Hydrogenovibrio crunogenus: one gene and its partner. The protein of the gene in region 1 interacts with the protein of each later gene in a pairwise test. Links are inferred from orthologs where the notes say so. Each region holds a gene or a part of one and is shown in the gene's direction. Other genes may lie near its edges. The genes, in order: rplK and prmA.

Region 1 (10,754 bases):
TGGCCTTTGAAGGCACAACAGAAAGTGGGCACTCCGTATTGATGGATGCGGCGCCTGAAGTCGGTGGTGAAAACAAAGGCGCGCGCCCCATGGAAATGGTGTTGCTTGGATTGGGTGGCTGTACCAGCATTGATGTGATCATGATGTTGCAAAAGAGTAAGCAGGCGGTTGACGATTGTCAGGTTGAAATCACCGCTGAGCGCTCCGACAGCATTCCCAAAGTGTTTACGAAAATTCATGTGCATTTTAAAATTACTGGACAAGATTTAAATCTTAAAAAAGTGGAAAGAGCGGTCAACTTATCGGCTGAAAAATATTGTTCGGTGTCCAAAATGTTGGAGCACTCTGTCGAAATGTCTCATGATTTCGAGATTGTTGCGCCATAACGCTTTTTAAGTCATTCCATTGATCGGTTGAATGATCTTCTGATTGGGTGTGACTCTCCGTCTTAAACAAAAAAACGACCAGGCCTGGTCGTTTTTTTGTTTAAGGTTTCAGGGTTGCAAGATGCATAAGAACGTTTAAGAAGGCTTCACAAGCTTCAATGGAAGCGGTTTCATTCATGGTGTGATAACCGGTAGTCGGAATTTGGAGTGTGGTGCCGTGCACCAGTCCATTTGCATTGGCGGTGATTCTACCCAGCTCTGTGCGTCCAATACTCATTCGAGCTTGATCTGAGCCTAATGTCTGTTGGTTGAGGTGTTCTATATATTGATCCTTAAAACTAAAGGGAATGTCGAGATCAAAACAAAGTCGTGCCAAATCCTGAGTGGTTTCTAGATGAAATTCGGCATGTTCATCTTTGTTTCTGAGCACCACCAATTGTTTGTCCGCTTCTTCTCGATTACGGTAAGGACTGGTATCTAACACATATAAGTTATTGGTCGGGTCTCCAAATCGGCGATACCATTCCAGTAAATAACGCCAACTTCCACCCGACTCTTCTTCTGCGGTAAAAAAGGCCGTTCCCTGATATCCCAAACTGAATAAATGCACCAGCATGGCGGCGGTCAAAACATTGTCGAGCTGACCAGACAGCAACCCATCATCTACTTTGAGTTTGTCTTGGAAACCGACAGGCGTTCCAGCAACCAAATGTTCTAAGCCTTCAACCTCAAAAATTAAGTTATTACGAAATTCACAAATATAAGCATTGTTAATCGTCCCTGACCCCCGGTAAGCACCTGACCAGGGTTCGTAGGCTAAAACAGGTGTGCTTTCAAAACGGTTCATTAAGGTCATTTTCAGTTCATTACTGACATCATTACCGAGTAGGTCGGTCATTTTTCCGGCAATGAAAGCGGCAAACTGGAATTCATTTGGTCCTGTACACATGAGTCCGTGACGATCGATATGGCTTGAAAAGTGACAGCTTTCCGGCGCATTTCCTTGCGCTACCAGTAAGCCTTCATACCAAGTGACCTTGGCACCACGCTCTTCCAGCTCGCGTTGCAGTACTCTAAAAAAAGAATGTTCTGCACCGACGACACTGGGTTGTCTGATTAATGATTTTAATAAATCGAGAAATTCACTGAAACTATTGTCCATGCTAGACCTATATTAAGAAGCATAAGATGCGAAGACTTCAATTTTAATTGAAGTCATTCAAAAAGAAAGCACTCATTCATTTAAAGATTTGGATAGGCGATCTTCGTTAGCGCTGCAGCGCTTGAGTGATGGCGGTTTTTAGTCCTTCAGTTAATTGCTTGAGTTGGTCTGCGGGAATGTTGTAGGCTGGCATGGTATAAATAAGTTTGCCAAAAGGACGAATCCAGACGCCGTTTTGAACAGCCAGATGTTGAATGGTTTCACCTAAATCATTGCGCTCCAGTTCAATGACGCCTATTGCTCCTAACACTCGCGTATCGGCAACACCAGGTAGCGATTTTAAAGAGTGAAACGTATTGAGGAAATGCGATTCAATCCGTTGAATATTTTCTTGCCATGGGGAGGCTAATAATACATCAATATTGGAGGATGCAGCTCGACAAGCAAGCGGGTTGGCCATAAAGGTTGGACCATGCATGAGCAGGCCTGGTTGGCCTTGGCTAATGGTGTCGCTGATTTTTTCTGTGGCCAGAGTGGCCGCCAGCGTGATATTCCCACCAGTCAATGTTTTGCCTAGTGCCATAATGTCGGGGCTGATGTTGGCCCAGTCGCAGGCAAATAGTTTTCCGGTTCGCCCAAACCCGGTAGCGATTTCATCTGCAATGAGTAATACGTTAAATTCATCGCACAGTTCACGAACTTGGCGTAGATAGTCTGGGCGATAGAAACGCATCCCTCCAGCACCTTGCACAATAGGTTCCAAGGTCACCGCGGCTATTTCAGTGTGATGTTTTTCAAGTAATGTTTTAAATTCGGCAATGTCTTGATTGTCCGAGTCAATATCGAACCCTTTTTGCGGAGCGGGCGCAAAAAAGTGCTGGGGCAATGTGCTGTTAAATAAACGGTGCATGCCATTATCCGGGTCGCAGATTGACATGGTGGCAAACGTATCCCCGTGGTAGCCATTTTTGAGTGCTAAGAGTTTATTTTTTTGAGGTTGTTCTAAGCTAATCCAATATTGTATAGCCATTTTAATAGCCACTTCCATCGCGACGGAACCGGAGTCCGTGAAAAATACTTTTTGTAATGGCGGGGGCGTCAGTTTGATGAGACGTTTTGCCAATTCAATGGCAGGTTCATGGGTCAAGCCTCCAAACATAATATGCGGCATGGTTTCGATTTGGTCAATCATCGCTTTTTGAATGGCAGGATGGTTGTAGCCATGAAGAGCGGCCCACCATGAGCTCATGCCGTCTACCAATTCTTTGCCGTCAGATAAGGTAATGATGGAACCTTGGGTTTTGGCAACGCCGATGGCGGGAGTATCAGCCGGCATTTTTGCATAAGGGTGCCAAATGTGTTCTTGATCAAATTGTAAAAGTGATTGCCAGTGAGTCATATTTATATTTCAGTCATTTATCGTTAGCGTATGATAACGAAAACATACCAGAGTTTCATTATCCTAAAAATTAAGTTTCAAAAAAGAGGCTGACATAATCAGCGCAGAAGCATTACTGTAGAGGTCTCAATGGTTTCTTAAAGGTTTCTTAATGACTGCTATAAAAAAATAAAATACCTAAGTAGTTGATGTTACTTTAAAAAGAAGTAGAATAGTTTGCAAGTAACGAAAACAATGTTTAATTGTTGTTACCGGTATTAGACAGAAAATTTTGCCAAACTTGTTGTGAAGCAAGGACGGAAAGCCATGGGTCTCAAGGTTTGAGATCGCCAGGTTGCCAAATTGATTAGAAAATGCGTTTCTTGGCATTTGTATGATTGATTTGTTCCCATTTTTCCGGCCGTGGATTACAACAGGTATTCCTTTTCTTTCTAATGAAAGTTTTTAATTGCCAAACTTGTTGTGAAGCAGGGACGGAAAGCCATGGGTCTCAATGTTTGAGATCGCCAGGTTGCAAACCAGTACTTTCTACCACTCTTCAACACACGTTTCGCTTGAGTTCTCTCAAGGAGATGAAGATGTTGTTTGTAAAAAAATAAACCGTCAGGCTCGACTGACGGTCGCTTGTATTAGCTTAATGACAATGGGGGCGCCCGATGCATTGGCTGATACAAAAGATAATCTTGGTGTTCAATTACTGCAGACATTTCATGCGGTAAGTGGGTCTTTAAAAAACATGTTTGAAGTAGAAGCGAAGGTTAACCTTCGTACGCTAAATAGCTCTGCTTATTCCGTTGAGATAGAGCAGCCTTATTGTTGTCAGGCTCGGAAAAGCGTAACGGTTGTTGATTTTTTGCGCTTTGGAAATGATAAATCAAATATTGTTATGGGGTTTAACCTGGTCGATAGCAATTTATTGATTTCTAAAGGGGAACAATGGCAAATGTCATTGGGTGTTAAAGAAGCGAAAACCAAGCTGTATGGTTCCGATGATATGGGGGTCATGCTACGTTTTCAAGCTTCCCTTCATTAGATGGATGGCATGGGTTCAGCCAATTCGACTAAATCAAAATAAAACGGTCATTATGAAGTTGTGTAATTGACCGTTTCTTCCTGCCAGTTCAGATGTTGTATTGCTTTTTGATAGCTTGATTCAAGAGGCGCGTTCAGAGTCATCTGCTGATTGGTTTTTGGATGATTGAACGTTAAACTGGTCGCCGCTAGATAAAGTCGGTGTTGTCCTAACCACGTATTGAAAAAATGATTGTGGTGGCGATCTCCATATTTGACATCTCCAATAATAGGATGGCTGATGTGATTTAAATGTCGACGTAGTTGGTGTTTTCGCCCTGTTTTTGGCATTAACTTAACTAAAGAATAACGTTGGGAATCAAATCTTCCCATTTTATACATGACTTCAGTCGTCGCCAGGCGCTCATAATTTGTGAGGGCTTCCTGGGGAGGTTTGTTGGTTTGTGTATGACGATCGCCCAGCTTGTCTAATTTATGTTTTAACGCATGAGTAATTTCACCGGTTTCATTCATCCACCCTCTACATATCGCTAGATACTGTTTTTGAATGGTATGTTCTTCAAATTGCTGTCCCATTAATCGTGCGGTGTTAGAATCAAGAGCAAACAATAATAAGCCTGATGTTGCTTTGTCTAATCGATGCAGAGGGTAGACCTTTTGTTTGATCTGATCTCTAGTCATTTGTACTGCAAACTGTGTTTCATGCTTATCTATTGGTGAGCGGTGCACGAGTAACCCGGCAGGCTTATGGACTGCGACGAGGTAGTCATCTTGATACAGTATTTTAAATTGGTCGAGTTGGCAGTCTGTTTGCATATGGCATACCGCTGATTTCAAAGTGATTGCACATTCTAAACAAAACCTTATGCTGAAATACAAAAAAGATAAGATTTTGGTTGTTTTACTAAAAAGGGGGTTGAAGTGAAAATAAGCAAAGTCATTGGGATGTTCTTATTTGTCATTATGGGGCATGCTTTTGCAAACGACGTGGTTACCACTAAGACTATTGGGTTAGGTATTGCAAATGACATTGCGATGTCCAGTATATTGGCTTGCCGAAAACAAGGGTATCAGGTCAGTGCTGTAGTGGTTGATCGCAATGGCGTGCTGCGCTCAGCTATGAGAGATGATCTTGCACCCAGGTTTACATTACAAATTGCTCAAGAAAAAGCGAATATGGTGGTCATGTCAGGTATTAAATCAGGTGTGTTCCGTCAGTTAAGGGCGGATATACGTCCGGAGTTGAATCATATTGATGGTTTGATTGTTATGGAAGGTGGTGTTCCTATTAAAGCGGCCGGCGTTAGGATTGGGGCTGTTGGTGTCAGTGGTGCGCCCGGTGGTGAAAAGGATGAAGTGTGCGCTGCCAAGGGAATTGAGTCTGTGCAGGAGCGCTTGGATTTTGCAGAATAAACGTTCATTAATCCTCGTAATCTAGTGATACAAGTTTCAGATTCGACAGCATGCTTTACAGCTTTTAAAGATAAAATTATTCGATAAGGTCTTGAATCTTAATTACTTATCGATTTAATATACTCTTTAGTTCAACAAAGTGAAGGTGTTGTCCTAGCCAGAATAGGGTGGATATATGGCGCTTTGATTGCTCGAAACCCTTTAAAGTAAGCTTCTAGTAAGCAGGTGAATGAACTGAATTTAATAAAATAGAAAAATTCTGGTTTTTCTCTTGACACTAACGCGTTTTGCTTTAAAATACGCTCCATCAATTTGATTGGGAGGGTTTCCCGAGCGGCCAAAGGGGGCAGACTGTAAATCTGCTGGCTATGCCTTCAGTAGTTCGAATCTACTACCCTCCACCATTTTAAATTGTGTTTACATTATGCGGGTATCGTATATTGGCTATTACCTCGGCCTTCCAAGCCGATGAGGGGGGTTCGATTCCCCCTACCCGCTCCAATTTATAAGGCTCTCTTTGTTGGTCTGCATTGTTTTATGTAGGTTGATGGTGAGGGCCTTTTTAATATTTGCTCTCATAGCTCAGTAGGTAGAGCGCATCCATGGTAAGGATGAGGTCACCAGTTCGATCCTGGTTGAGAGCTCCAGAATTTGATTTTTTCACTAGGCGGGCGTGGCTTTGTAAAAAGTCTGTCGCTGTTTTAACGGAGTTTGCATCATGGCAAAAGAAAAGTTTGAACGTAGTAAGCCGCACGTAAACGTTGGTACGATTGGTCACGTTGACCATGGTAAAACAACTCTTACAGCGGCTCTAACAATTGTACAAGGTAAAAAATTCGGTGGCGAAGCAAAAGACTACGCTAACATCGATAACGCACCGGAAGAGCGTGAGCGTGGTATTACTATCTCAACAGCACACGTTGAGTATGAGTCAGAAACACGTCACTATGCTCACGTAGACTGCCCAGGTCACGCCGACTATGTAAAAAACATGATCACAGGTGCGGCACAGATGGACGGTGCAATCCTAGTATGTTCAGCAGCAGATGGCCCAATGCCACAAACGCGTGAGCACATTCTTCTATCTCGTCAGGTAGGTGTGCCATACATCGTTGTTTACCTAAACAAAGCTGACATGGTTGATGATGAAGAATTGCTAGAGCTAGTAGAAATGGAAGTTCGTGAACTTCTAGATACTTATGATTTCCCAGGTGATGATACACCGGTAATCATGGGGTCAGCTCTTAAAGCTATCGAAGGTGATCAATCAGAAATTGGTGAGCCATCAATCGGTCGTTTGGTAGATGCATTGGATACATACATCCCAGAACCAACACGTCAAACAGATAAACCATTCCTAATGCCTGTAGAAGATATCTTCTCAATCCAAGGTCGTGGAACGGTTGCAACAGGTCGTGTTGAAACAGGTGTTGTAAAAGTTGGTGAAGAAATCGAAATCGTCGGTATCCGTCCAACAACAACTACAACTGTAACAGGTGTTGAAATGTTCCGTAAGCTGCTTGACCAAGGTGAAGCAGGGGATAACGTAGGTATCCTATTGCGTGGTACTAAGCGTGAAGATATCGAACGTGGTCAAGTACTTGCTCATAAGGGTACAGTAACACCACATACTAAGTTCGAAGCAGAAGTGTATGTACTATCAAAAGATGAAGGTGGTCGTCATACACCATTCTTCCAAGGATATCGTCCACAGTTCTACTTCCGTACAACAGATGTAACAGGTGCATGTGAACTACCAGCAGGAACAGAAATGGTTATGCCTGGTGATAACGTGCAAATGACTGTAGAGTTAATCAACCCGATCGCGATGAACGAAGGTTTACGTTTCGCGATTCGTGAAGGTGGACGTACAGTTGGTGCGGGTGTTGTTGCTAAAATTATTGATTAATAATTAGCACTTGCTAAAAGAAAAAGGGGGTTGTATAATCCCCTTTTTTTTCGAATACTGAAACTGAAAAGTTTAGTTACAGGGGTATAGCTCCAATTGGTAGAGCACCGGATTCCAAATCCGGGTGTTGGGGGTTCGAATCCCTCTACCCCTGCCATATTTTATAACGGCCTGTTTGAATGACGGGTCGTTTTTATTTCAGATGTTTATTATATTATGAGTCAAAAAGCAGAAAATCCATCGGCAGCTAAATCGCTGGAGACATTGAAGGTTGTTGTCTCAGTTATATTACTTTTAATGAGTTTGGTAGGTTACTACTATTATTCAGATGCTCATGCCGTTGTTAGAGTGTTGGGGTTGATTGGTGGTATTGCCGTGTCCGGATTGGTTTTTTATCAATCTGATAAAGGACGGTCTTGGTTCAGTTATCTTTCGCACGCGCAAAAAGAAGTGAAGCAAGTTATTTGGCCGACAAGACAAGAAACGGTTCAAATGACGTTGATAGTGTTTGCGGTTGTGATTGTGATGAGTATTTTCTTGTGGCTAGTGGATATGTTCTTTTTATGGGCTGTTCAGGTGTTAACAGGACAAGGTGGATAGTTATGGCTCAGAGATGGTATGTTGTTCATGCGTATTCAGGGTATGAAAATAAAGTCAAAAAAGGTTTATCTGAATATATTGAACGCGCAGGTTTAGAAGATAGCTTTGGACAAATATTAGTTCCTTCAGAAGAAGTTGTTGAGATTCGTGAAGGGAAAAAGAGAACTTCGGAAAGAAAGTTTTTTCCTGGATATGTTCTGGTTCAGATGGAAATGAATGAAGATACTTGGCATTTGGTTAAAAGTGTCCCTCAGGTAATGGGGTTTATCGGTGGTACATCTGATCGACCTGCGCCCATTAGTCAAAAAGAAGTGGATCGTATTCTTCAGAAAGTTGAAGAGGGTGTTGATAAGCCTAAGCCAAAAGTTATTTATGAACCAGGAGAAATGGTCCGAGTTATTGATGGTCCCTTTAATGACTTTGAAGCAGTTGTTGAAGGTGTTGACTACGATAAGAACAAGTTGCAGGTGTCTGTACTGATTTTTGGTCGCTCAACACCTGTTGAGCTTGAGTTTACTCAAGTAGAGAAAAATTAAATTATTGCTTACGTTGTAAGTTTTTAGTAACCCTGGGAAGTCGAAAGACGTTATACCCACAAGGAGAAAGAAATGGCTAAGAAAATTGAAGCCTATATTAAGTTGCAAGTTCCTGCTGGGAATGCAAACCCTAGTCCACCAGTTGGTCCTGCTTTGGGTCAGCATGGTGTGAATATTATGGAGTTCTGTAAAGCATTTAATGCACAGACTCAATCTTTAGAGAAAAATCTTCCCGTTCCTGTTGTTATTACTGTTTTTAATGACCGTAGTTTTACGTTTATTACAAAGACGCCTCCTGCATCAGTTTTGTTGAAAAAGGCAGCTGGTATCCAAAAAGGTTCTGGTGTTCCAAATATGGATAAGGTTGGAACAGTAACACGTGCGCAGTTAGAAGAAATTGCAAACACAAAAATGGCAGACCTGAATGCTAACGATTTAGATGCGGCAGTAAAAATTATTGCTGGTTCAGCTCGTAGCATGGGCTTGAATGTAGAGGGGTAATGGGAATGGCTAAGTTAACAAAAAAACAAAAGATGTTTGCTGAGAAAGTTGATTCTCTAAAGTCTTACGACGTTCTTGAAGGTTTTTCTTTGGTTTCAGAACTGGCGACAGCTAAGTTTTCTGAATCTGTAGATGTTGCTATTAAATTAGGGATTGATCCTCGTAAATCTGACCAAGTTGTACGTGGTGCAACGGTTATGCCGAATGGGACTGGTAAAGACGTGCGTGTTGCGGTATTTACTGGCGATGCAAATGCAGCGGCGGCAAAAGAAGCGGGTGCTGAGTTTGTTGGGATGGATGACCTCGCAGCGGAAGTGAAAGGTGGCATGATGGATTTTGACGTTGTGATTGCGTCTCCAGATGCGATGAGAGTTGTCGGTATGTTAGGTCAAGTGTTGGGTCCTCGTGGATTGATGCCGAATCCTAAAACTGGAACAGTTACGCCTGACGTGGTAAATGCAATTAAGAACGCAAAATCAGGTCAAGTTCGATTCCGTGCTGATAAAGCAGGGATTGTTCATGCGTCAATCGGTAAGGTTGATTTTGCGCCTGAAAAATTAAAAGAAAATTTAAACGCATTGATTGAAGATTTGAACAAGGCTAAACCTGCTGCTGCAAAAGGTACTTATATGAAAAAAGTATCTATTTCTAGCACAATGGGCCCTGGTATTGTTGTTGATCAATCATCATTGTAAGAAATTTCTCATTTAATAGATGAGAATGCGAATTGGGACTCCTTAAGTTAAGTAATACTTAGATTGAGAGAGCGCCCATCGCAGACCGTAGGTGAATGTTGAAGTTACATTCTTAATAGATTCAAACCTACGTAGATGGAGGAGCTTGGCTTTAGTCAAGCTGTTTTGGAGGTTATATGGCACTCAATATCGAGGATAAAAAAGCCGTTGTTGAAGAAGTCTCTGCAATTATTGCAGAAGCGGGTTCAATGGTCGCGGCTGAATATCGTGGGTTGACTGTAGAGCAATTAACAGAACTACGTTCTAAAGCACGTGAAGCAAATGTATCAGTTCGTGTTGTTAAAAACACACTGGTTCGTCGAGCTGTTGCTGGAACTAAGTTTGAAGATATGGCAGAAACATTTTCTGGTCCATTAATCTTTGCATTTTCTGGAGAAGAGTTAGGAAACGCAGCTCGCGTTTTTAAAGACTTTTCAAAAGCAAATGAAGCTTTAGTAGTTAAGTCGCTTTCGATTGGTGAAGGTGTGATGGATGCTAGTCAGCTAGCGGCAATTGCGGCTCTACCGACCTACGATGAAGCATTAAGTAAGCTACTTTATGTAATGAAAGAGCCTGTCGCTAAGGTGGCACGTGGTCTTGTTGCAGTTAAAGATCAAAAAGAAGCTGAAGCAGCTTAAGCTTACGTATTAAAAATATTTAATTTAAGGAAAATTAAAATGGCAATTACAAAAGACGATATTTTAGAAGCAGTTGCTAACATGTCAGTAATGGAAGTTGTTGAACTTGTTGAAGCAATGGAAGAGAAATTTGGTGTTTCTGCGGCTGCAGTTGCAGTTGCAGGTCCTGCTGGTGATGCTGGCGCTGCTGGTGAAGAGCAAACTGAGTTTGACGTTATCTTGACTGGTGCTGGTGATAACAAAGTTGCAGCAATCAAAGCCGTTCGTGGCGCAACTGGTCTTGGGCTTAAAGAAGCGAAAAGTGCAGTTGAAAGTGCACCATTTACGCTTAAAGAGGGTGTTTCTAAAGAAGAAGCAGAAACTCTTGCAAATGAGCTTAAAGAAGCAGGTATTGAAGTCGAAGTTAAGTAAAACTTCTTCTTCTGCTCTTGTAGCATGATTATG
Region 2 (10,688 bases), 150 kb from region 1 along the record:
TGATTCTTATATTCAGCGATTCGGCTTCTTATCATCGTCCAGCACCTCACCTTCAATCACATCCGACTCTTTATCCGGCGCACCCGACTCAATAATCCTGACATGCTGAATCGACTGACCATCTGAAGAACGTTCCGTCCACTCTGTTTCATATACCTGACCTTTATATTGAGCGTATTGCGTTTGACGCTGAGCGATTAATTTTTTCGAGAACAGACGTCTGACTGGTGGAATCAACAATAAAAATCCGATTGCGTCGGTAATCAGTCCCGGGATTAAAAGCATCAGTCCACCTAAAAAGATAAACACCCCTTCCATCATTTCTACTGCCGGCAATTGCCCTTGCGCCATATTCAGCTGTGCTTTTTGCATGGTAGAAACGCCTTGATGACGCATTAAGGCGGCTCCGATAATCGCGGTGACAATGGTTAACAAAATAGTAGGTAAAGCCCCAATCTCACTGCCAACTTCAATCAACACATAAAGTTCCACCAAAGGAACAAATAAAAATAATAGGAAGAAAATTTTAAACATAAAGGTCTCTTTTAAGACTGAATTCAAATAAAGCGTTTCTGCTTTAAAATTGATTGTCAGCATTTACACAAAGTTTGCACAACATCCTAACGCGATTCTACGTTAAAATCGTGATTAACTTATTACATAAGTCTTTAAATTGTTTTTTCAAGGTGGACATAAATGAGAAACACATCGTTTTTTAAATATCTATTAACGATATTGTTATTTTTAACATTCCATTCGGTAGCCGCATCGGATGAGTTATTAGATGTTGATCAAGCTTTTTCCTTACAGCCGGTTAAGGTTGAGAATGGCCAATTCAAAATCAGCTGGAAAATTGCAGACGATTACTATTTATACAAAAAACGCATTTCAATCGAATCGGAAGACTTAGAACTCAGTCCACCACATTACCCTAAAGCCATTACTAAAAATGATCCTGCCTTTGGCCAGAGCGATGTGTTTAAACACCAACTAACCGTAACACAACCCTATTCAGGAAGCGTTACGAAAGCAAACTTAACAATCAAATACCAGGGGTGTGCTGAAAAACTTGGCGTTTGCTATCCTCCGCAAACGAAATCTGTCACGGTTGAACTGCCTGCCGCCGCAGACACCAACGGCAATACCCTTGCGGATTTAAACAGCTTAATCATCGACAGTTCCGGAGCAGACTTACTGCCTGCAGATGAAGCTTTTCAGCTACAGGTGACTCCCAACGATAACAATCAACTAATGCTTGATTTTAGAGTCGCTGAAGGCTACCACCTGTACAAGGATAAAATTAAAGTCCTACTTAAACAAGGAAATGCCACCCTCGGTTCTCTTCAATTACCTGAAGCCATACAAACAAATGATCCAGTGTTTGGTGACGTTCAAGTTTATCATGGCGATTTCCAAGCCATTCTGCCAGTGAATCATATTGTCGGCGCTGCTGAAATAGAAATCCACTATCAAGGTTGTTCATCTGAATCTGGCGTATGCTACCCACCCGCGAAAAAACTGATGACGGTAAATGCCAGTGACTTCAAACAAACAAGCACAAACTTACCGACTCAAACAACGACGTCTGAAAATCTATCTGAAACCGACCAGATCACCAGCACCTTACAAAACAGTTCGGTTTGGATTGTCATTGGCACCTTCTTTTTGTTTGGACTATTACTGTCTTTAACACCTTGCGTTTTTCCAATGATTCCAATCCTCTCCAGCATCATTGTTGGACAAGGAGATCAACTCACCACGCGCAAAGCTTTCATCATGTCTCTAGTCTATGTTCTGGCGATGTCGGTTACCTATACCGCTGCCGGGGTTTTAGCAGGGATTTTTGGCGAAAACCTCCAGGTCCTTTTCCAAAATCCATGGATTATTGGGAGTTTTGCATTGATTTTCATTGCTTTGGCCTTCTCCATGTTCGGTTTCTATGAACTACAACTACCAAGTGGCCTGCAATCCAAAATCACGAATTTATCTAATAAACAACAGGGCGGCACCTTAACGGGTGTCGCCATCATGGGGTTCTTATCGGCTCTAATTGTCGGCCCTTGTGTGGCACCGCCTCTTGCCGGCGCCCTGATTTACATCGGGCAAACCGGCGATGCGCTTCTTGGCGGCACCGCTTTATTTGCTATGAGCATGGGGATGGGCGTGCCTCTATTGTTATTAGGAACGTCCGCCGGGAAACTCCTTCCTCGCGCTGGCGCCTGGATGGATAACGTTAAGGCCATCTTCGGTGTTCTGATGATCGGGGTTGCCATTTGGATGGCCGAAAGAATCCTTCCCGAATGGACAATTCTATTTGCCTGGGCGGCGTTACTGATCGGTTCCGCTATTTATCTCGGAGCTCTGGAACCGGTTGGCGACAAATCCGGCTGGCATAAGTTCGCAAAATCCATTGGTGTGATCTTTTTGATCTACGGTATGGTAATACTGATCGGTTTGGCCGGTGGTAGCAAAAATGTCTTGCAACCGTTAACGGTATTTCAGTCATCCGGAACCAGCAGTAGCAGCCAGACTGAACATCTAAACTTCAAGACTATTCGTACCTTAGCGGAGCTGAAGCAAGAAGTCGCCAAAGGGAATCCAGTGATGCTCGACTTCTATGCAGATTGGTGCATCAGTTGTAAGGAAATGGAAAAATTCACATTCTCCGATCCAGGTGTTCAGAGCGCATTGGCAAATGTCACCCTCTTAAAAGCCGATGTGACCGCCAATAATGCAAATGATAAAGAGTTAATGAAAGCATTTAACATCATCGGCCCCCCTGCTATTCTGTTCTTTAACCATCAACAAGAACAAAAAGCACAACGCGTGGTTGGTTTCAAAAAAGCAGCTGACTTTACACAGAATATCAATCAAGCTTTTCAATAAGATTTATTTTAATCAAAAACGTCACGAAAAACGGCCAGGCCTGGCCGTTTTCATTCTAGATAACACCACCTTTCAATACGTTTTTTATCTCATCTTGATGACAAAAACGCCGTTTTAAAGAACTCAACCCTGTTTTTTTCATTTAATTTAAACTTCGCAACATTTCACGAATTTTCACGACTTTTTTATAACTTTCTATATCGTTAAAGCTAACTTTCAGGTATAATTTTCAACAATTTAATGATTAGCTCCGCTGAAATGCATCAAGGATACTTTCATGGCAAACATTCTCGTAATCAATGGTCCCAATCTCAATATGCTAGGCAAAAGAGAGCCTGAACATTATGGCCGCCAAACCTTAGGCGACATTATTGAAGAACTCGAAACCCTTGCTGATGATTACGAAGTACGTCTATACAACTTCCAGAGTAATGCCGAGCACGAAATAGTGGAACGCATCCAAACCGCGATTGAAGATATTGATTTTATTATCATCAACCCTGCCGCTTTCACACACACCAGTGTTGCAATACGGGATGCTTTATCGACCGTCAAGATTCCTTTTATTGAAGTGCATTTATCTAACATTCACAAAAGAGAAGCTTTTCGAACCCATTCATATTTTTCTGACCTGGCTGAAGGCGTGATTGCCGGTCTGGGTCCAATAGGCTATCAGCTCGCGCTGGCTGCCGCAGTTGAAAAACTGAAATAAAAATACATTTAAATAACGACTATTTAAGAGGAATAGAGAACATGGATATTCGTTCAATTCGTAAATTGATTGAAATTGTAGAACAGTCTGACGTTGCTGAAATTGAAATTAAAGAAGGTGAGCACAACATTCGCATCACTCGTAGCAAAGAGCCTGTCATGATGTCTGCGCCTGCAGCGCCAGCACAAATGGCTTATGAAGCTGCACCCGCTGCGGCTGCACCACAACAATCTGCCGCACCTGCGGAATCACCTGCGGCTCCTGCAGAAACAGGACATACCGTTCCATCTCCAATGGTCGGGACTTTTTATGCCTCACCTTCTCCGGATGCGGGTCCATTTGTCAGCGTGGGAGACCAAGTCTCAGCCGGTGACACCCTTTGTATTATTGAAGCGATGAAAATCATGAATCCAATTGAAGCAGATGTTTCTGGAACCGTGAAGAAAATTCTTGTTCAAAACGCTGAACCTGTTGAGTTCGGTCAAGCTTTATTCATCATCGAATAATAGGATACCTGCATGATTGAAAAAATTCTGATTGCCAACCGTGGAGAAATTGCACTACGCGTGCTAAGAGCCTGTAAAGAAATGGGCATCAAAACGGTCGCAGTCCACTCCACAGCAGATGCTAACCTAAAACATGTCTTGCTAGCAGATGAGTCTGTGTGTATTGGGCCTGCACCGTCTTCTGAAAGTTACCTCAATATTCCAGCCATTATTTCAGCCGCTGAAATCACGGATGCCGAAGCGATTCACCCAGGGTATGGTTTCTTATCTGAAAATGCCGACTTTGCCGAGCGCGTTGAAGAAAGCGGATTTATTTTTATGGGGCCTAAGGCTGAAACGATCCGCATTATGGGCGACAAAGTATCCGCTATCCGTGCGATGAAGGCGGCAGGTGTTCCTACCGTTCCCGGCTCCGGCGGCCCATTAAGCGACGATGAAGAAGCTAATAAACAACTGGCTAAAGAAATTGGCTACCCAATTATCATCAAAGCTTCCGGTGGTGGTGGTGGACGCGGTATGCGCGTTGTTCATACCGAATCAAACCTGATTAAGTCAATTCAGTTGACTAAATCAGAAGCAGGTAGCTTCTTTGGTAACCCAGAAGTGTATATGGAAAAATTTCTGGAAACGCCGCGCCACATTGAAATTCAAGTACTGGCCGATGGGTTGGGCAACGCCATTCACCTAGGAGAGCGTGACTGCTCAATGCAGCGTCGTCATCAAAAGGTGGTTGAAGAAGCCCCTGCGCCGGGCATTACAGAAGAACAACGTAACCGTATCGGGCAAGCTTGTGTAAACGCCTGTATTGAAATCGGCTATCGTGGTGCGGGAACCTTTGAATTTTTATATGAAAACGGCGAGTTTTATTTCATTGAAATGAATACCCGTTTACAAGTAGAACACCCTGTAACGGAACAAGTCACGGGCGTGGACTTAGTAAAAGCTCAGATCGAAATTGCAATGGGTAAACCGCTAAGCATCAAGCAGGAAGATATCATCATTCGAGGTCATGCCATTGAATGTCGTATCAATGCCGAAAACCCATCGAACAACTTTATTCCTTCTCCAGGTAAAATTGAACGTTTACACTTAGCCGGTGGAATTGGCGTTCGTTGGGATTCTCATATTTATACGGGTTACCCAGTTCCGCCGCACTACGATTCAATGATAGGGAAACTGATTTGTTATGGCCCTGACCGTACTTCAGCCGTGGCACGTATGGACACTGCTTTGGATGAGTTGATTATCCAAGGCATTGAAACCAATATTCGTATGCAACGCGAAATCATGAATGACTTTGGGTTCTGTGAAGGTGAACAAAATATCCATTATTTAGAACACCGATTGGAACATCTCGTTTAGACTCTAGTTCATCACAAACTCATTAACATCAACCACGTTGAGCCTATAATGTAACTATTTATCGGCCGCGTGGTTTTTACGTTTAAAGGACCCTTATGGCTTGGATTCAAATTAACACCACGGTTTCAGAAGCACTTGCAGAACCACTATCAGATGCATTCATGGAAGTAAATGCAGCATCCGTCACATTTGCAGACGCAAAAGACCAACCCATTTTTGAACCTGAAATTGGCACAACCCCTATTTGGAATCAAACCAAAGTCATCGGTTTATTTGATGCCGAAACCGACATTCCAGCGATCATCAGTCAACTAGAAACCTTAATACCGGATATACCAGCTGAGTGCTATAGCATTGAAGCGCTTGAGGACAAAGACTGGATTCGAGCCTGGATGGATCAATTTCAACCCATGCAGTTTGGTTCACGACTCTGGATTATACCCAGTTGGTGTGACATCCCTGAACCCGAAGCAGTTAACCTCATGCTAGACCCAGGGATGGCATTTGGGACAGGGACTCACCCAACCACGGCTTTATGCCTTACTTGGCTCGACCAAAACCCACCTACTGATTTAACTGTCATTGACTATGGTTGCGGTTCAGGCGTATTGGCACTCGCCTCTGAAAAGTTAGGCGCAAAACAGGTAAAAGGCACCGATATTGACCCACAAGCGATTATCGCCAGTCAACAAAATGCGGATAGAAATGAGGCCGATATTGAATTCAAACTGGTCAAAGAATTTCATTCCGATCCTGTTGACCTATTAATTGCTAACATTCTTGCAGGGCCTCTCAAAGAACTGGCACCAGAATTTATTCGTTTGATGAAGCCAAATGCCACGCTGGTGTTATCAGGTTTATTAAGCAACCAGGCAGCAGATTTGATTAGCTTTTACCAGCAACAAGGATTTGAATTGATTGCTCAAAATGATTTGGATGAATGGTCTCAACTTAGCTTTAAAAAGCTAGCGGCGACTTAACTGCTTTCAACATGATGCCCTTATTTGATTCTGACACCCCCACAATTGCACTGGCGCCTATGGCAGGTATTACCGACCGAATTTATCGAGATATCTGCCGTGAGACTGGTGCCAGTTATGCGGTGTCAGAAATGGTCGCTTCCAAAAAGCAATTACGCGAATCGGCAAAATCTTCAACGCGCCATGCGGATAAAACAGAAACTTCTCCCCGGATTGTTCAATTGCTGGGCACCCAACCCGATGAGCTGGTGGACGCTGCATTATGGCAACAATCCCAGGGAGCGGATATGATTGATCTCAACATGGGGTGTCCAGCAAAAAAGGTGTGTGATGTGGCCGCTGGCTCTGCTTTAATGGGGCAACCTGAACTGGTTGCCGATATTTTTAAAAGTTTGACCGAAGCAATTGACCTTCCTGTAACGGTTAAAATCCGAACCGGAACCGATGCGGATAACATCAATGCCATTGAAATTGCCAAACTGGCACAAGACTCCGGCTTAAAAGCCATTACCATCCATGGTCGCACCCGTGTGGATAAATTTAATGGCCAAGCCGAATACGACACCATTAAAGCCGTTAAACAGGCGGTTGAAATCCCAGTTATTGCAAACGGTGATATTTGCAGCCCAAAAGAGGCTCAATTTGTATTAAAATATACAGGTTCAGATGGCATTATGATTGGTCGAGCCGCCCAAGGATATCCTTGGATTTTCAGAGAGATAGCACACTTTCTAGAAACCGGGGAGTTTTTGCCCCCTCCTAGTTTGGCTGAATTTCAGCAAGTGATGACTCGACACTTTTCAGAACTCGAAACACTTTATGGTAAATATTTAGGCCATAAAATTGCTCGAAAGCATCTGGGCTGGTACAGCCAATACCTTCCCAACGGTACAGAGCTAAGAAAAAGATTTAATCGGCTTGAGAGTACTCAAGCACAACTCAACTTAATCAACCATTACTTTGATACTTTATGACATTACTATCTGATAATAACCCAGCCAGTCAAGCACTCAGCACCCATGTCACCATGACGCTGAAAAACTATTTTGAAACACTGGAAGGTGAAGTGCCGAGTGATGTTTATCAAATGGTGATAAGCCAAGTAGAGCGTCCGCTCATCGAATTTGTTTTAAACGAAACTGCGTTCAATCAAAGTCGATCAGCTGAAATATTAGGTATTAACCGAAATACCTTAAGAAAAAAAATGCAGCTTTATAAAATAACGCCTGCGTAACGAATTCGCCTTTAATAGGCACCCTTTTTACTGACTAACCAATTTTGGAGAGAAATCCCTTATGAAACCTGTTCGCCGCGCCCTGATTAGCGTCTCAGATAAAAATGGCATTTTAGAGTTTGCCAAATCTTTAACCGCTATGGATGTTGCCATCTTATCAACAGGAGGAACCTATAAGGTTCTTTCTGAAGCAGGTCTGCCTGTCACAGAGGTTTCAGAATACACCGGTTTCCCTGAAATGATGGATGGTCGAGTCAAAACACTTCATCCAAAAATCCACGGCGGTTTACTGGGTCGCCGTGGTACAGATGATGCCGTTATGACTGAACATGGTATTGACCCTATCGATATGGTGGTGGTTAATCTGTATCCTTTCGAAGCCACGGTGGCCAACCCGGATTGTTCATTAGAAGATGCCATTGAAAACATTGATATTGGAGGGCCGACAATGCTTCGCTCGGCGGCCAAAAACCATAAAGATGTTGCCGTTGTCACAGATCCACAAGACTATGCTCGCATTCTAGAAGAAATGGAATCGAATAATGGCCAACTGTCTCATGCTACCCGTTTTGATTTAGCCATCAAGACATTTGAGCAAACGGCTCGCTATGACGGGGCAATCTCAAACTACTTCGGAACCATGTTCAGCGAAGATAAAAACGATACTTTCCCGCGCACATACAACACTCAGTTTGTGAAAAAACAATCAATGCGTTATGGAGAAAATCCACACCAGTCGGCGGCCTTCTATACGGAGCGAAACCCAACGGAAGCGTCTATTTCAACCGCCAAACAGTTACAAGGTAAGGCTCTGTCATTCAATAACATTGCTGACACCGATGCAGCATTAGAGCTGGTCAAAACGTTTGATGAAACGGCTTGTGTCATTGTTAAACATGCTAACCCTTGTGGCGTATCTGTTGGTCAAAACGTTTTTGAAGCTTATGATCGAGCGTACAAAACCGATCCCACGTCAGCATTTGGAGGCATCATTGCTTTCAACCGCGCATTGGATCAAGAAACGGCTCAAGCCATTATTGATCGTCAATTTGTGGAAGTCATCATCGCACCGAATGTATCAGAAGATGCAAAGAATGTTATTGCCGCCAAACAAAATGTCCGTTTACTGGTGTGTGGAGATCTAGGTATCCAAGAACCGGCTTATGATTACAAACGGGTTACCGGCGGTTTATTGGTGCAAGACCGTGACTTAGGTTCGGTTACTGAAGACGAGCTTAAGGTGGTAACCAAGCGTGCGCCGAGTGAAAAAGAAATGGCGGATTTACAATTTGCCTGGAAAGTAGCGAAATACGTTAAGTCCAATGCCATTGTTTATGTAAAAGACGGCATGACCATTGGGGTAGGTGCGGGGCAAATGAGCCGCGTTTATTCTGCGAAAATTGCCGGCATTAAAGCAGCCGATGAAGGTCTTGAAGTGCCGGGTTCAGTGATGGCTTCCGATGCATTTTTCCCTTTCAGAGATGGCATTGATGCGGCAGCCGAAGCCGGCATCACAGCTGTAATACATCCAGGTGGCTCCATGCGAGATCAGGAAGTGATTGATGCAGCGGATGAGCACGGCATCGCGATGGTCTTTACTGGCATGCGTCACTTCAAACACTAAATACACTGATTGAAATACGATAGATTTACAAGAGAGAAAAACACATGAATGTACTCATTATTGGAAGCGGTGGCCGCGAACATGCTTTGGCGTGGAAAACCATTCAATCAGATAAGGTTTCAAAAGTATTTGTTGCACCTGGCAACGCTGGAACGGCACTGGAAGACAATATCGAAAATGTTGATATTGCCGTTGAGGACTTACCAGGCCTGGTAGATTTTGCTCAAAACAATGCCATTGAACTCACCATTGTTGGCCCGGAAGTGCCTCTTGTGCTTGGTGTGGTTGACGCTTTTGAAGCGGCAGGCCTAAAATGCTTTGGTCCAAGCAAGGGAGCAGCGCAACTGGAAGGATCTAAAGCTTTCTCTAAAGATTTTTTAGCGAAACACAACATTCCAACAGCCGCCTACTCCGTGTTCACAGAGATCCCGCCTGCAGTGGCTTATATTAAAGAGATGGGCGCGCCAATTGTCATTAAAGCCGATGGCTTAGCCGCAGGTAAAGGCGTTATCCTGGCTGAAACCAATGCCGAAGCGATTGCCGCAGTAGAAGATATGCTAGCAGGTAATAAATTTGGGGACGCTGGTGCACGTGTTGTTATTGAAGAATTTCTAGTCGGCGAAGAAGCCAGTTTTATCGTGATGGCAGATGGTCAAAACATCTTACCTATGGCGACTTCTCAAGACCATAAAGCCCGAAACAATGGTGATACCGGGCCAAATACAGGCGGTATGGGGGCTTATACCCCTGCGCCAGTGGTGACGCGTAAAATCCATGACCGCATTATGCAGGAGATCATTCGTCCAACCATTGATGGGATGGCTAAAGACGGCCTACCCTATACTGGATTTTTATATGCCGGGATTATGATTGCACCGGATGGGACACCGAAAGTCCTTGAATTTAACTGCCGCTTTGGTGATCCTGAAACTCAGCCTATCATGATGCGCTTACAATCCGACTTATCTGAACTGTGTTTAGCGGCATTGGATAAAAAACTAGACACGGTAACCGCTAAATGGGATTCCCGTCCTGCATTAGGTGTCGTTTTAGCCGCTGGCGGCTACCCTGATGAATACCGTAAAGGAGATGTCATCCAAGGCATTGAAGATGCCAACAATACGGATATTAAAGTTTTCCATGCGGGTACCCGTTTGAATGATCAAGGACAACTGGTTACATCAGGAGGGCGCGTTCTTTGTGTGACCGCGCTAGGCGAAAATGTTACCGATGCTCAGAAACGTGCCTATGAAGGGGTTTCAAAAATTCATTGGGAAGAGGTTTATTACCGTACTGACATTGGTCATCGTGCCGTTAAACGTGAATCCTTAAGTTAAGGATAAAACGCCTCTCACTTAAAAAGCACTCAACGAGTGCTTTTTTT

The links.
Region 2: the proteins of rplK (region 1) and prmA interact in binary tests that used the Escherichia coli proteins (3 or more experiments, as listed by UniProt). The link is inferred for Hydrogenovibrio crunogenus from one-to-one orthologs.

Annotation. Positions count from the first base shown.
Region 1 is NZ_CP032096.1:323,025-333,778, forward strand. Bases 7,337-10,223 are described here. They hold rplK (50S ribosomal protein L11), read left to right. Parts: upstream 7,337-8,509; coding sequence 8,510-8,938; downstream 8,939-10,223. Other genes in these bases: secE (preprotein translocase subunit SecE), read left to right, coding at 7,518-7,901; nusG (transcription termination/antitermination protein NusG), read left to right, coding at 7,904-8,437; rplA (50S ribosomal protein L1), read left to right, coding at 8,944-9,633; rplJ (50S ribosomal protein L10), read left to right, coding at 9,810-10,223. In the rest of the region: GHNINEIG_RS01400 (OsmC family protein), read left to right, coding at 1-386; GHNINEIG_RS01405 (peptidase M42), read right to left, coding at 487-1,548; GHNINEIG_RS01410 (adenosylmethionine--8-amino-7-oxononanoate transaminase), read right to left, coding at 1,655-2,947; GHNINEIG_RS01415 (hypothetical protein), read left to right, coding at 3,441-3,980; tRNA pseudouridine(65) synthase TruC, read right to left, coding at 4,031-4,795; GHNINEIG_RS01425 (GlcG/HbpS family heme-binding protein), read left to right, coding at 4,901-5,392; tuf (elongation factor Tu), read left to right, coding at 6,111-7,301; more of rplJ, read left to right, coding at 10,224-10,310; rplL (50S ribosomal protein L7/L12), read left to right, coding at 10,350-10,721. UniProt on the Escherichia coli protein: Forms part of the ribosomal stalk which helps the ribosome interact with GTP-bound translation factors.
Region 2 is NZ_CP032096.1:478,394-489,081, reverse strand. Bases 4,683-7,503 are described here. They hold prmA (50S ribosomal protein L11 methyltransferase), read left to right. Parts: upstream 4,683-5,561; coding sequence 5,562-6,446; downstream 6,447-7,503. Other genes in these bases: GHNINEIG_RS11805 (helix-turn-helix domain-containing protein), read left to right, coding at 7,417-7,503; dusB (tRNA dihydrouridine synthase DusB), read left to right, coding at 6,458-7,420; accC (acetyl-CoA carboxylase biotin carboxylase subunit), read left to right, coding at 4,683-5,466. In the rest of the region: GHNINEIG_RS02265 (FxsA family protein), read right to left, coding at 13-534; protein-disulfide reductase DsbD, read left to right, coding at 697-2,886; aroQ (type II 3-dehydroquinate dehydratase), read left to right, coding at 3,164-3,598; accB (acetyl-CoA carboxylase biotin carboxyl carrier protein), read left to right, coding at 3,640-4,104; more of accC, read left to right, coding at 4,117-4,682; more of GHNINEIG_RS11805, read left to right, coding at 7,504-7,680; purH (bifunctional phosphoribosylaminoimidazolecarboxamide formyltransferase/IMP cyclohydrolase), read left to right, coding at 7,742-9,304; purD (phosphoribosylamine--glycine ligase), read left to right, coding at 9,349-10,641. UniProt on the Escherichia coli protein: Methylates ribosomal protein L11.